Regions from separate parts of the Streptomyces sp. NBC_01296 genome, predicted to be linked through region 1. Evidence: riboswitches for the same ligand, from Rfam matches in the RefSeq annotation. Region 1 holds a riboswitch; the other holds the start of a gene.

The links. A riboswitch is a leader RNA that binds a small molecule or an ion and turns the genes downstream of it on or off. The one in region 1 is predicted to bind cobalamin.
Region 2: another riboswitch for cobalamin. It lies ahead of OG299_RS13235 (energy-coupling factor ABC transporter permease); the one in region 1 lies ahead of cobN (cobaltochelatase subunit CobN).

What each region holds. Positions count from the first base shown of each region.
Region 1 covers NZ_CP130720.1:2,147,735-2,155,202, reverse strand. Annotated here, with positions in the region: gene OG299_RS10010 (cytochrome P450 family protein) at 1-338, shown strand, start outside; gene cobN (cobaltochelatase subunit CobN) at 434-4,042, opposite strand; cobalamin riboswitch at 4,076-4,215, opposite strand; gene cobG (precorrin-3B synthase) at 4,419-5,738, shown strand; gene OG299_RS09995 (precorrin-8X methylmutase) at 5,735-6,382, shown strand; gene OG299_RS09990 (precorrin-2 C(20)-methyltransferase) at 6,379-7,468, shown strand, end outside.
Region 2 covers NZ_CP130720.1:2,989,876-2,997,343, forward strand. Annotated here, with positions in the region: gene gcvH (glycine cleavage system protein GcvH) at 1-323, shown strand, start outside; gene glyA (serine hydroxymethyltransferase) at 341-1,597, shown strand; gene OG299_RS13210 (L-serine ammonia-lyase) at 1,817-3,199, shown strand; gene OG299_RS13215 (hypothetical protein) at 3,294-3,497, shown strand; gene OG299_RS13220 (SsgA family sporulation/cell division regulator) at 3,550-3,966, shown strand; gene OG299_RS13225 (AMIN-like domain-containing (lipo)protein) at 4,082-4,582, shown strand; gene OG299_RS13230 (flavodoxin family protein) at 4,593-5,306, opposite strand; cobalamin riboswitch at 5,390-5,584, shown strand; gene OG299_RS13235 (energy-coupling factor ABC transporter permease) at 5,614-6,306, shown strand; gene OG299_RS13240 (energy-coupling factor ABC transporter substrate-binding protein) at 6,312-6,698, shown strand; gene cbiQ (cobalt ECF transporter T component CbiQ) at 6,702-7,451, shown strand; gene OG299_RS13250 (energy-coupling factor ABC transporter ATP-binding protein) at 7,448-7,468, shown strand, end outside.

The DNA.
Region 1 (7,468 bases):
TCCGCTACGCCACCGAGCGCATCAAGGTGGGCGCAGTGACCATCCAGAAGGGCGAGTTCGTCCAGATCTCGCTGCTCGGCGCCGACCGGGACCCGGCCGTGTTCGCCGACCCCGACCGGTTCGACATCGGCCGGGCCGACGTGGGCCGCCACCTCGCCTTCGGCCACGGCATCCACCACTGCCTCGGGGCGCCGCTCGCCCGCCTGCAGGGCGAGATCGCCCTCACCCGGATCCTCGAGCGCTTCCCCCGCCTGCGGCTGCACGAGGCGCACGAGGCGCGGTGGCAGTCCAACCCCCGCCACCGCGGGCTCCTCAGCCTGCCCGTACGGCTGAGCTGAGCTGAGCCGCCCGGGGGAGCCGGAACGCAAAGAGCCGGACCGGCCTCCCACCCGTACGCGGGTGAGGAGGCCGGTCCGGCTCCCCGTACTGCGGACTACTCCGCCTCGCCCTCCAGGTTGCCCTCCGTGTCCAGGTAGACCTGGCGGAGGGATTCGAGGATCTGGGGGTCCGGCTTTTCCCACATGCCGCGGGACTCGGCCTCCAGGAGGCGTTCCGCGATGCCGTGCAGGGCCCAGGGGTTGGCCTCCTCGAGGAAGGCGCGGTTCGTCGGGTCCAGGACGTACGTTTCCGTGAGCTTGTCGTACATCCAGTCCGCGACCACGCCCGTCGTGGCGTCGTAGCCGAAGAGGTAGTCCACGGTCGCCGCCAGCTCGAACGCGCCCTTGTAGCCGTGGCGGCGCATCGCCTCGATCCACTTGGGGTTGACCACGCGGGCGCGGAAGACGCGGGACGTCTCCTCGACCAGGGTGCGGGTCTTGACCGTCTCCGGGCGGGTGGAGTCGCCGATGTACGCCTCCGGGGCCGTGCCGCGCAGGGCGCGGACCGTGGCCACCATGCCGCCGTGGTACTGGAAGTAGTCGTCCGAGTCGGCGATGTCGTGCTCGCGGGTGTCCGTGTTCTTCGCGGCCACCGTGATCCGCTTGTACGCGGTCTCCATCTCGGCGCGGGCCGGGCGGCCCTCCAGGCCGCGGCCGTACGCGTAGCCGCCCCACACCGTGTAGACCTCCGCGAGGTCGGCGTCCGTACGCCAGTCGCGGGAGTCGATCAGCTGGAGGATGCCGGCGCCGTACGTGCCGGGGCGCGAGCCGAAGATACGGGTCGTCGCGCGCCGCTCGTCACCGTGCTCCGCCAGGTCCGCCTGGGCGTGGGCCCGGATGAAGTTCTCCGAGGCGGGCTCGTCCAGCCCCGCAGCCAGCCGTACCGCGTCGTCCAGCAGGCCGATCACGTGCGGGAACGCGTCCCGGAAGAAGCCCGAGATGCGCAGCGTGACGTCGATGCGCGGGCGGCCCAGCTCCTCGAGCGGGATCGGCTCCAGGCCGGTGACGCGGCGCGAGGCCTCGTCCCACACCGGGCGGATGCCCAGCAGGGCCAGCGCCTCGGCCACGTCGTCGCCCGAGGTGCGCATCGCGCTCGTGCCCCACAGGGACAGGCCGACCGAGGCGGGCCACTCGCCGTTGTCCGTGCGGTAGCGGGTGAGGAGGGAGTCGGCCAGGGCCTGGCCCGTCTCCCACGCGAGGCGGGACGGGACGGCCTTGGGGTCGACCGAGTAGAAGTTGCGGCCCGTCGGGAGGACGTTGACCAGGCCGCGCAGCGGGGAACCCGAGGGGCCCGCCGGGACGAAGGCGCCGTCCAGCGCGCTCACCACGTGCGCGATCTCGTCGGTCGTGCCGGCCAGCCGCGGGACCACCTCGCGGGCCGCGAAGTCCAGGACGGCCGCCACGTCCGCCGCGTAACCGGCGGCGACCGAAGCCACCGCCTCCGGGGCCCAGTTCGCGTCCTCCATCGCCTGTACCAGCGCGCGGGCCGCCGCCTCCGCCTCGTCGGCGGTCGTACGGGTGGCCGCGGACTCGTCCAGGCCGAGCGCCTCGCGCAGGCCGGGCAGGGCCGTGGTACCGCCCCAGATCTGACGGGCGCGCAGGATGGCGAGGACCAGGTTGACCCGGGCCTCGCCGGTCGGGGCGCCGCCCAGGACGTGCAGGCCGTCCCGGATCTGGGCGTCCTTGACCTCGCACAGCCAGCCGTCGACGTGCAGCAGGAAGTCGTCGAAGCCCTCGTCGTCCGGGCGCTCCTCCAGACCGAGGTCGTGGTGGAGCTTCGCGGCCTGGATCAGGGTCCAGATCTGGGCGCGGATGGCCGGCAGCTTGGCCGGGTCCATCGCCGAGATCTGGGCGTACTCGTCCAGGTGCTGCTCCAGGCGCGCGATGTCCCCGTACGACTCCGCGCGCGCCATCGGCGGCACCAGGTGGTCGACCAGGGTGGCGTGCACGCGGCGCTTGGCCTGGGTGCCCTCGCCCGGGTCGTTGACCAGGAACGGGTAGATCAGCGGCAGATCGCCGAGCGCGGCGTCGGGCGCGCAGGCCGCGGACAGGCCGGCGTTCTTGCCCGGCAGCCACTCCAGGTTGCCGTGCTTGCCCAGGTGGATCATCGCGTCGGCGCCGAAACCGCCGTCCTCCGCGCGCGCCTGGATCCAGCGGTACGCGGCCAGGTAGTGGTGCGAGGGCGGCAGGTCCGGGTCGTGGTAGATCGCGATCGGGTTCTCGCCGAAACCGCGCGGCGGCTGGATCAGGATGAGGAGGTTCCCGCGGCGCAGGGCCGCGAGCACGATGTCGCCCTCCGGGTTGGCCGAGCGGTCCACGAACATGTTGCCCGGGGCCTCGCCCCAGTGTTCGTTGACGCTGCCCTGCAGTTCGGCCGGGAGCTCGGCGAACCACCGCTTGTAGTCGGCGGCCGGGATCCGGACCGGGTTGCGGGCCAGCTGCTCCTCGGTCAGCCAGTCCTGGTCGTGGCCGCCGGCCTCGATCAGGGCGCGGATCAGCTCGTCGCCGTCGCCGGAGACCAGGCCCGGGATCTCCTCGACGGGGCCGAAGTCGTAGCCGCCCGCGATGAGCGTGCGCAGCAGCTCCACGGCGCTGGCCGGGGTGTCGAGGCCGACCGCGTTGCCGATGCGGGAGTGCTTGGTGGGGTACGCGGAGAGGACGAGCGCGATCTTCTTGTCGCGGCGCTCGATGTGGCGCAGCCGGGCGTGCCGGACGGCGATGCCGGCGACGCGGGCGGCCCGCTCGGGGTCGGCGACGTACGCGGGCAGGCCGTCCTCGTCGAGCTCCTTGAAGGAGAACGGGACGGTGATCAGGCGGCCGTCGAACTCGGGCACGGCGACCTGCGTCGCGGCGTCGAGCGGGGACAGGCCCTCGTCGTTCTCCTCCCAGGCGCTGCGCGAGCCGGTCAGGCACAGGGCCTGCAGGATCGGGACGCCGAGCGCGGCCAGCGCACCCGCGTCCCACGACTCGTCGTCGCCGCCCGCCGAGGCGGTGGCGGGCTTGGTGCCGCCGGCCGCGAGGACGGTGGTGACGACCGCGTCCGCCGACTCCAGCGCGGCGATCAGGTCCGGCTCCGGGGTGCGCAGGGAGGACACGTAGAGGGGGAGCGCCCGGGCGTCCTGGGCCTCGATCGCGTCGCACAGGGCGTGCACGAAGGCGGTGTTGCCGCTCATCTGGTGGGCGCGGTAGTACAGCACGGCGATCCGCGGACCCTCGGTGGTCCCCGGCGTGCGCTCCAGCGGGCCCCAGGTGGGCGCGGCGGCCGGCGGCTCGAAGCCGTGGCCGGTGAGCAGCACGGTGTCGGAGAGGAACCGGGCCAGCTGGTCCAGGTTGGCGGGGCCGCCGTGGGCTAGGTAGCCGTGCGCCTCGGCCGCGATGCCGATCGGGACCGTGGAGGCCTCCATCAGCTGGGCGTCCGGGGCCTGTTCGCCGGTGAGGACCACCACCGGGCGGGTCTGGGCAGGCGCCAGGAGCAGGTCGAGGCCGTCCTGCCAGGCGCGCAGGCCGCCGAGGAGGCGTACGACGACCAGGTCGACGCCGTCGAGCAGCCCGGGCAGGTCGTCGAGGGGAAGGCGGGACGGGTTCGCGAACCGGTACGGCACGGGGCCGTCCGCGGCGCGGGCGCTGAGCAGATCGGTGTCGGACGTCGACAGCAGCAGGATCATGCGGCGGCAGGCCTTCCTCGGGGTTTCCGCGCCCCGGGCAGTGAGGACAGCGGGAGTTCCTGACTCACCCGGCGGATTTGCTCTGCAGGGTTCACAGTGGCGGGACCGCGCCGGATTCGCACCGGGCTTCCTCCCGGCGGGCCATGTGGCTCCGCCGCTGGTCATCTTAGGTGGCGATCTCCCTGACCGGGAGTGGGGGTGGCCAGCGCCGGGGCGCCCGCCCGGCGGACCCGCCCCCGCCCCCCCGCCCCCGCGCGCCCCCGCGCGCCCCCGCTCCACGCAGCGCCGAGTCCGCCCGCGCACCGTTGCTGCGCGGAGGGAGCGGGTGGTGACGGCCACAGGTCGGGGCGGGGGAATCGTGGGTATGCTCGCCGCCATGCCGCCCCAGCCCCCGTCCGCCGCACCGCGGGACGAACCCGTCATACGCGACCGTGGTGACGCCTGCCCCGGTGCGCTGCGGCTGCACGCCGCGGACGACGGGTTCCTGGCCCGGGTGCGGGTGCCCGGCGGAATGCTCGACGCGGACGCGGCCGCGCTGCTGGCCGATGCCGCGGACCGGCTCGGCGACGGGCACATCGACCTCACCTCCCGCGGCAATGCGCAACTGCGCGGACTCGGGGCGGGCTGCGGCGGCGAACTGCAGTCCGTGCTCGTCCGCGCCGGCCTGCTGCCCGCGCCCACCCACGAGCGGGTCCGCAACATCGTCGCCTCGCCGCTGACCGGCCTCGACCGGAGCGGCCTGCCCGATGTGGCGCCCTGGGTCGCGGAGCTGGACCAACTGCTGTGCGCGAGCGCGCCCGCGGCCGGGCTGTCCGGCCGCTTCCTGTTCGCCCTCGACGACGGCCGCGGCGACGTCACCTCGCTCGCCGCCGATGTGAACCTGGTCGCCCGGGACGCCGACCGGGCCCTGCTGTGGACGACCGATCCGGCCGACGCCCTGCTCGTGGCCGCGGCCGACGCGCCCCGGGCCGCCCTGGTGGCCGCCGCGTACTTCCTCGACGCCGTCCGGGAAGCCGGTACCCGGGCCTGGCGGGTTGCCGAGCTGCCCGCCGAACAAGCCCTGCGCCCCGACGAGTTGGGCGTGCGGCTGGCTGCCGCCGGGATCGAGGCCTCCCCCGTACGGGAAGACGCCCGGCGCTCCCCGGCCCCCGAGCCCGGCATCGTCCAAGGCCCCGAAGACCCCGAAGACCCCGAGGGCACCGCCGCGCTCAGCGTGCTCGCACCGCTCGGCCGCCTGACCACCGCGCAGTGGCGCCTGCTGGCCGGCCTCACGGGCCGCATGCGCCTGACCCCCTGGCGCGGCGTCGTCGTCCCCGGCGTGCCCGCCCACGCCGCGGCACGAGCGCTGGCCGCCCTCGCCGGGGCCGGGCTGGTCACCGCCCCCGACGACCCCTGGCGGTCCGTCACCGCCTGTACGGGGCGCCCCGGTTGCGCCAAATCCCTCGCGGACGTACGCGCCGACGCGCGGGCCGCCGTCACCCGCGCGACCGGCCCCCTGCCCGTGCACTGGTCCGGATGCGAACGCCGGTGCGGGCACCCCCGCGGCACCGCGTGGGTGGACGTGGTCGCCACCCCCACCGGGTACGACCTCTGCGCGGACGGCCGCACCCCGCGCCGCGGCCTCCAGACCTCCGAACTTCCCGCGGCCCTCGCGGACGCACGCCGCACCACCTCCCACGACGCAGCGAAGAAATGAGCGAGTACACAGTGTTCGAGTACGAGAAGGACGGCGCGGCGATCTACCGCCAGTCCTTTGCCACGATCCGCGCCGAGGCGGACCTCTCCGGGCTGCCCGCCTCCGTCGCCCAGGTCGCGGTACGCATGATCCACGCCTGCGGAATGACCGACCTGCCCCGGGACCTCGGCTACACCGCCGACGTCGTGCTGCGCGCGCGTGCCGCCCTGACCGCCGGCGCGCCGATCCTCTGCGACGTGCAGATGGTCGCCAGCGGGGTCACCCGCAAGCGGCTGCCCGCCGACAACGAGGTGATCTGCACCCTGTCCGACCCGGCCGTGCCCGCCCTCGCCGCGAAGATGGGCACCACGCGCAGCGCCGCCGCCCTCGAAGTCTGGCGCGACCGCGGCCTGCTGGAGGGCTCCGTGATCGCCGTCGGCAACGCGCCGACCGCGCTGTTCCGGCTGCTCGAGATGATCGAGGAGGGCGCCCCGCGCCCCGCCGCCGTCATCGGCGTCCCGGTCGGCTTCATCGGCGCCGCCGAGTCCAAGGACGCGCTCGCCGCCCACGCGTCCGGCCTCGACCACCTGATCGTGCGCGGCCGGCGCGGCGGCAGCGCCATCGCGGCCGCCGCCGTCAACGCGATCGCGAGCGAGGAAGAATGAGCAGCGCAGCCGGCACCACAGCCCGCACCGGAAAGCTGTACGGCGTCGGGCTCGGCCCCGGCGACCCCTCCCTGATGACCCTCCGGGCCGTCCAGGTCATCGCCGAGGCGGATGTCGTCGCGTACCACAGCGCCCGCCACGGCCGTTCGATCGCCCGCTCGATCGCCGCCGAGCACCTGCGCGCGGACCACGTCGAGGAGCCGCTCGTCTACCCGATCACCACCGAGACCACCGACCACCCCGGCGGCTACCAGGGGGCGATGGAGGAGTTCTACGAGCAGTCCGCCGCCCGGCTGGCCGCGCACCTGGAGGCCGGCCGGACCGTCGCCGTGCTCGCCGAGGGGGACCCGCTCTTCTACGGCTCGTACATGCACATGCACAAGCGGCTCGCCGACCGGTACGAGGCCGAGGTGATCCCCGGGGTGACCTCGGTCAGCGCCGCCGCCGCCCGGCTCGGCACCCCGCTCGTGGAGGGCGAGGAGGTGCTGACGATCCTGCCCGGCACCCTGCCGGAGGAGGAGCTCACCGCCCGCCTCGCCGCCACGGACTCCGCGGTCGTGATGAAGCTCGGCCGTACCTTCCCCGCCGTGCGCCGGGCCATGGAGGGCAGCGGGCGGCTGCCGGAGGCCCGGTACGTCGAGCGCGCCACCATGGCGGGCGAGCGGACCGGCGTCCTCGCCGACACCGACCCCGACAGCGTCCCGTACTTCGCCGTTGCCGTCGTGCCCAGCCGCATCGGCAACCCGGGCAGTGTGCCGTCCGGGCCCGGCCAGGTCGCCGTCGTCGGCACCGGACCTGCCGGGCCGCTCTGGCTCACCCCCGAGACCCGGCGGGCGCTGGCCGACGCCGAGGTGCTCGTCGGGTACACCACGTACCTGGACCGCGTACCCGTCAAGCCGGGCCAGATCCGGCACGGCTCCGACAACAAGGTCGAGTCGGAGCGCGCCGAGTTCGCGCTCGACCTCGCCCGCCGCGGCAAGCGGGTCGTCGTGGTCTCCGGCGGCGACCCGGGCGTCTTCGCCATGGCCACCGCCGTCCTGGAGGTCGCGGGGCAGCCGGAGTACAAGGACGTGCCCGTACGGGTCC
Region 2 (7,468 bases), 840 kb from region 1:
ACGGCGTCGCGACGGTCGGCATCACGGAGTTCGCGGCCAACGCGCTCGGTGACGTCGTCTACGCCCAGCTCCCCGCGGTCGGCGAGACCGTCACCGAGGGCGAGACCTGTGGCGAGCTGGAGTCGACCAAGTCGGTCAGCGACCTGTACTCCCCCGTCTCCGGTGAGGTCGTCGAGGCCAACCAGGACGTCGTGGACGACCCGGCGCTCGTCAACACGGCCCCGTTCGCGGGTGGCTGGCTGTTCAAGGTGCGTCTCTCGGAGGAGCCGAAGGACGTGCTCTCGGCCGACGAGTACGCCGCGCTCACCCACTCCGACAACTGAGACCCCAGGGGATCCTGATGTCCGTACTGAACACCCCCCTCCACGAGCTCGACCCGGACGTCGCCGCCGCCGTCGACGCCGAGCTCGCACGCCAGCAGTCCACCCTGGAAATGATCGCGTCGGAGAACTTCGCTCCGGTCGCCGTCATGGAGGCCCAGGGCTCGGTCCTGACCAACAAGTACGCCGAGGGCTACCCCGGCCGCCGCTACTACGGCGGCTGCGAGCACGTCGACGTGGTCGAGCAGATCGCGATCGACCGCATCAAGGCGCTGTTCGGCGCCGAGGCCGCGAACGTCCAGCCGCACTCCGGTGCGCAGGCGAACGCCGCCGCGATGTTCGCGCTGCTGAAGCCGGGCGACACGATCATGGGCCTGAGCCTGGCCCACGGCGGTCACCTGACCCACGGCATGAAGATCAACTTCTCCGGCAAGCTCTACAACGTGGTCCCGTACCACGTCGACGAGACCGGCGAGGTCGACATGGCCGAGGTCGAGCGCCTCGCCAAGGAGTCCAAGCCGCAGCTGATCGTCGCCGGCTGGTCCGCCTACCCGCGCCAGCTGGACTTCGCCGCCTTCCGCCGCATCGCGGACGAGGTCGGCGCGTACCTGATGGTCGACATGGCGCACTTCGCCGGCCTGGTGGCCGCGGGCCTGCACCCGAACCCGGTGCCGCACGCCCACGTCGTCACCACCACCACGCACAAGACCCTCGGCGGTCCGCGCGGCGGTGTCATCCTGTCGACGCAGGAGCTGGCCAAGAAGATCAACTCCGCGGTCTTCCCGGGTCAGCAGGGCGGCCCGCTGGAGCACGTGATCGCGGCCAAGGCGGTCTCCTTCAAGGTCGCGGCCTCGCCCGAGTTCAAGGAGCGCCAGGAGCGCACCCTCGAGGGCGCGAAGATCCTCGCCGCCCGCCTGGTCCAGGACGACGTCAAGGCCGTGGGCGTGGACGTCCTCACCGGCGGCACCGACGTGCACCTGGTCCTGGTCGACCTGCGCAACTCCGAGCTGGACGGGCAGCAGGCCGAGGACCGCCTCCACGAGGTCGGCATCACGGTCAACCGCAACGCCATCCCGAACGACCCGCGGCCGCCGATGGTCACCTCGGGTCTGCGGATCGGTACGCCGGCCCTCGCCACCCGCGGCTTCGACGCCGAGGCCTTCACCGAGGTCGCCGAGATCATCGCGCAGGCGCTGAAGCCGGCCTACGACAGCGAGGCCCTCAAGGCGCGCGTCTCCGCGCTCGCGGCGAAGTTCCCGCTGTACCCGACGCTCTAGGCATCGGCTCGGGGGGCCCGGCCTTGTGTCACACAGGGCCGGGCCCTTCCTGTGTGACACGAGCCATACCCGAGCGCCGTCCAGCCACCATCTCGGGCAGACGAAACGTTCACCTCGCCACGTTAAGCTCGACTGTCGGACAAAATCCGAACAATCCCCCCTCGTACGATCCACCCCGCCTGCCCCTCCACCCACGAGCAGACAAGGGAGTCCGCCACCGTGGCCATCTCCGTCTTCGATCTCTTCTCCATCGGCATCGGCCCCTCCTCCTCCCACACGGTCGGTCCGATGCGGGCCGCCCGCATGTTCGTGACCCGGCTGAAGAAGGACGGTGTGCTCGCCCAGACCGCAGCGGTCCGGGCCGAGCTGTACGGCTCCCTCGGCGCGACCGGCCACGGCCACGGCACGCCCAAGGCCGTGCTGCTGGGCCTGGAGGGCCACTCCCCCCGCTCGGTGAACGTGGAGAGCGCCGACGACGAGGTGGAGCGCATCCGCCGGAGCGGCCGCCTGCGCCTGCTCGGCACCGAGATAGGGAGCGCGCACGAGATCGCCTTCGACGAGCCGAGCCAGCTGATCCTGCACCGCCGCCGTTCCCTGCCGTACCACGCGAACGGCATGACGCTCTTCGCGTACGACGCCTCGGGCGCCCCGCTGCTGGAGAAGACGTACTACTCGGTCGGCGGCGGCTTCGTGGTGGACGAGGACGCGGTCGGCGAGGACCGGATCAAGCTCGACGACACCGTGCTGAAGTACCCCTTCCGCAGCGGCGACGAAATGCTGCGGATGGCCCGGGAGAGCGGCCTGTCGATCTCCGCGATGATGCTGGAGAACGAGAAGGCCTGGCGCACGGAGGAGGAGATCCGCGAGGGCCTGCTCGAGATCTGGCGCGTCATGCAGGCGTGCGTCTCGCGCGGCATGTCGCGCGAGGGCATCCTGCCCGGCGGCCTGAAGGTCCGGCGCCGCGCGGCGAACACCGCCCGCAAGCTCCGCTCCGAGGGTGACCCGCTGGCGCTGTCGATGGAGTGGATCACCCTCTACGCGATGGCCGTGAACGAGGAGAACGCCGCGGGCGGCCGGGTGGTCACCGCTCCGACGAACGGCGCCGCGGGCATCATCCCGGCGGTCCTGCACTACTACATGAACTTCGTGCCCGGCGCCGACGAGGAGGGCGTGGTCCGCTTCCTGCTGGCGGCCGGTGCGATAGGCCTGCTCTTCAAGGAGAACGCCTCGATCTCCGGCGCCGAGGTCGGCTGCCAGGGCGAGGTCGGCTCGGCCTGCTCGATGGCGGCCGGCGCCCTCGCCGAGGTCCTGGGCGGCTCCCCGGAGCAGGTGGAGAACGCGGCCGAGATCGGCATGGAGCACAACCTGGGCCTGACCTGCGACCCGGTCGGCGGCCTCGTCCAGATCCCGTGCATCGAGCGCAACGGCATGGCGGCGGTCAAGGCGGTCACGGCGGCGAAGATGGCGATGCGCGGCGACGGCACCCACAAGGTCTCCCTCGACAAGGTCATCAAGACCATGAAGGAGACGGGCGCCGACATGAAGGTCAAGTACAAGGAGACCGCCCGCGGCGGTCTGGCGGTCAACGTCATCGAGTGCTGATCCGGCAGGCATGACGAGCGAGGGGCCCGGCGCAACGCGCCGGGCCCCTCCGCGTTGCCGTCACGGCAGGCGGAAATCGCAGGTGATCTGAGGTTTGCGGGGAGTCGCGCTCCCCTTCGCCGTCGCGCTCTTCGCGGGGGCCGCGCAGGCCGACAACGGGGCGGGTGCGGGCGTCTCGTCCAACGCCGCCGTCGCCGAGATCCTCGGCGGGCCGCCGCACGTTCCTGTGACAAGACGGGTCCAGCGGCCCTCCGGGTCGGGACCTTCGGCCCACGGGGGCGGCCCGGAGGTGGGCTAGCTTGCCCGAGAGGGCGGATTTTCCCCCGTGAGCCGACAGAGAGGTGGAGCGCATGGACGGCACGGACGGTATCGAGCACCAGGTCCTCCCGCTCCGGCTGGAGGCCTCGCCCGCGCCCCTGCCGCTGCTCGGGGCCTTCACGTACCGCTGCGAGCGGCCCTACGAGCTGGCCCTCGACTTCCGGGGCGCCGGGATCCACGTGGCGCACTGGGTGTTCTCCCGGGACCTGCTGCTCGACGGGGAGACCTGCGCGACGGGCGAGGGGGACGTCCAGGTGTGGCCGCACTGGCAGGGCAGGGAGCCGCGCGTCTTCCTCGCCTTCACCAACGGCGAGCGGAGCTGCGTGGTGTCCGCCCGGGCGAAGGACGTGCGCGCGCTGTGCCGGCGGCTGGTCGCCCTGGTGCCGCGGGGTGAGGAGCAGCGGCACTACGACCTCGACGCCGAGCTGAGCAGCCTTCTTCCCCGCTAGGGGCTGTTTGTCCCGATTCTTTCTGTTTCGGGTGGTTTGGGTGCAACCATGAGCCTGCCGGGAGTGTCCTCAGCAGTGACACCGGTCCCCGCCTCCGAAGAATCAGGGGGACGCCATGAACCACCTCCGCCGCCGGCAGCTCGTGGCCCTTGCCACAGGTGCGCTGCTCACCGCCGGGATCACCCTCGCCGCTCCGGCCTCGGCCGTCGTCCGGCCCACGCCGCTCGTCGTCAATGCCCGCTGGGGCGGGCACTGCACGTACGACCGCATCGTCATCGACCTGCGGGGACACGTCCCCGGGGTCGCCGTCACCCGCGCGGCGAAGCTGGTCCAGGACGGATCCGGCAAGCCCGTCCCGCTGGCCGGGAAGTACTTCCTGCAGATCCGCCTGCATCCCGCCGCCGCGCACAACCGCGCGGGCGACAGCACGTACCACGGGCCGAAGCTCGTCAAGATCTACCTGCCCGAGCTCAAGGGCCTCGCCATGACCGGCGACTTCGAGGGGTACGTCACCTTCGGCGCCGCCTTCGGCAGCAAGCCGTCCTTCACCTCGTTCACCCTGCACGGGCCCGAGCGGTTCGTGCTGGACGTCGCGCACCGCAACGTGTGCCGGTGAAGGAGGGGGACTACCGGTGCTCGGGGTTCGGGAAGTCGAAGCGGCAGCCGGCGTCCCACTCCGAGCGCTGGTTGCCGTGCGCCGGGATGCCGCCCGCGCGCTTCAGCAGGGCGGCCAGGTGCATGAGGTTCCACGACATGAAGGTCGTGTTCCGGTTGGTGAAGTCGTTCTCGGGGCCGCCCGAACCGGGGTCGAGGTACGAGGGCCCGGGACCGGCCTCGCCGATCCAGCCCGCGTCGGCCTGCGGCGGGACGGCGTAGCCGAGGTGCTGGAGGCTGTAGAGGATGTTCATGGCGCAGTGCTTCACGCCGTCCTCGTTGCCGGTGACGAGCGCGCCGCCGACCCGGCCGTAATAGGCGTACTGGCCCTGCGCGTTCAGGATCGAGGAGCAGGCGTAGAGCCGCTCGATGACCTGCTTCATGACGGAGCTGTTGTCACCGAGCCAGATCGGGCCGCACAGCACGAGGATGTCGGCGTCCATGATCTGGCTGTACAGGACGGGCCATTGGTCGGTTTCCCAGCCGTGTTCGGTCATGTCGGGCCAGACACCGGTGGCGATGTCGTGGTCGACGGCGCGGATCAGCGAGGTCCGGGCGCCCGCCGCCTCCATGACGGCGCGGCTCCGGTCGATCAGGCCCTCGGTGTTGCTGGTCTCGGGCGAGCGCTTGAGCGTGCAGTTGACGTAGAGCGCGGTCAGGTCGGAGTAGTCGTATTCGGCAGCCACGCCGCCAGCCTGCGCGGAGTCGGCCGGGGCCGCCAGCGGACCGCACCCGTTCGGGCCGGGTTGGTACCGGTCCGTCCGTCCGACTAGGGTCATCGGGCCTTGGTGTACGGGAAACCGGTGGGAAACCGGTGCGGCCCTCGCCACTGTGAACGGGAAGTCCGGCTCCACTCTTTCGGGAAGCCACTGGGCGGCGCGGGGGGATCCGCATCGCCCGGGAAGGCGGAGTCAGGGCATCAGCACCCGTGAGCCAGGAGACCGGCCGGGGCGCGTTGTCCATCCACGAGGTGCTGGAGAGGTCTCCCCACTCATGCATATAGCCGAGGGGTTTCTGCCCCCTTTGCACGCGGTCGCCTGGGGCGCCGCGTCCGCTCCCTTCGTCGTCCACGGTGCCCGCGCCCTCACCCGCGAGGTGAAGGCCAACCCGGAGAGCACACTGCTGCTCGGGGCGTCCGGAGCGTTCACGTTCGTCCTGTCCGCGCTGAAGATCCCCTCGGTGACGGGCAGTTGTTCGCACCCCACCGGGACCGGGCTGGGCGCGATCCTGTTCCGGCCGCCGATCATGGCGGTGCTCGGCACGATCACCCTGCTGTTCCAGGCGCTGCTGCTGGCGCACGGCGGACTGACCACCCTCGGCGCGAACGTCTTCTCGATGGCCATCGCCGGGCCCTGGGCGGGCTACGGGGTCTACCTGCTGCTGAAGCGCTTCGGCGCCCCGCTGATGGTGACCGTCTTCTTCGGCGCCTTCTTCGCCGACCTGGTCACCTACTGCGTGACCTCCGTGCAGCTGGCGCTGGCCTTCCCGGACCCGGGCAGCGGGTTCCCGGGCGCGCTGGCGAAGTTCGGGGGCATCTTCGCGGTCACCCAGATCCCGCTCGCGGTGAGCGAAGGCCTGCTGACGGTGCTCGTGATGCGGCTGCTGATGCAGTCGAGCAAGTCGGACCTGGTCCGGCTGGGCGTCGCGAAGCTGACCGGTGGCGGCGAGCAGAAGGCGGCGGTCTGATGGGCATGAGCCGGAACACGAAGATCAACGGCCTGCTGCTGCTCCTGGTGGCGGCGCTCGCCGTACTGCCGATCGCGCTCGGGATGGGCGAGGGCAAGGAGGAGCCGTTCACGGGCGCCGACGCGCAGGCGGAGACGGCCATCACCGAGCTGAAGCCGGACTACGAGCCGTGGTTCTCGCCGCTGTACGAACCCCCCTCCGGGGAGGTGGAGTCGGCGCTGTTCGCCCTCCAGGCGGCGCTGGGCGCGGGCGTGCTCGCGTACTACTTCGGCGTCCGCAAGGGCCGCCGGCAGGGCGCGGCCGCGGCAGCCGCGGCGGCGGCGCCTTCGTCGGACGCGCCTTCGCCGGACGCCGCGGGCGCTGCGTCGGACACTGCCGCCACGAGGTCGTAGGCGGTGCTGCCGATCGACGTGGCCGCGCACAGCAGCCGCTGGCGCGGCCGCCATCCGCTCGAGAAGGCCCTGCTGGGGCTGGGACTGACGATCACCGCCGTGTGCCTGCCGCCCTGGCCCGGCGGACCGCTGGTCGCCGCGGCGACGCTGGCCGTGCTGCTCGGCCCGGCCGGTGTGGCCGGGCGCCGGCTGTGGCGGGCCTTCCGGATCCCGCTGGGCTTCTGCGTCACCGGCGCGCTGCCGCTGCTGGTCGCCGTCGGCGGCCCGGCCGGGCTCGTCTCGCTCGCGCCCGACGGCCCCCGGCATGCCGCGGAGCTGCTGCTGCGGACCTCGGCGGCCTCCCTCGGGGTGCTGCTGTTCGCCTTCACGACGCCCGTCTCGGACGTCCTGCCCCGGCTGGTCCGGGCCGGGGTACCGGCGCCGGTGGTGGACGTGGCCCTGGTCATGTACCGCATCGGCTTCCTGCTGCTGGACTCGATGGCCCAGGTCCGGCGCGCCCAGGCGGCCCGCCTGGGGCAGTCGGGCCGGGCCGCGGTGTGGCGTTCGCTGGCCGGGCTCGCCGCGACCTCGTTCGTACGGGCCTTCGACCGCGCGGCGCGGCTCCAGGTGGGCCTGGCCGGGCGCGGCTACGACGGCGCCCTGCGGGTCCTCGTACCCGAGGCGGCCCTGTCGTGGCGGTTCCTGGCGGCGTCGGGGGCCCTGCTGGCGGCCCTGATCACCCTGACTCTCACCCTGAAGGGGCTCTACCTGTGAACCCGTTGGTGGAACTG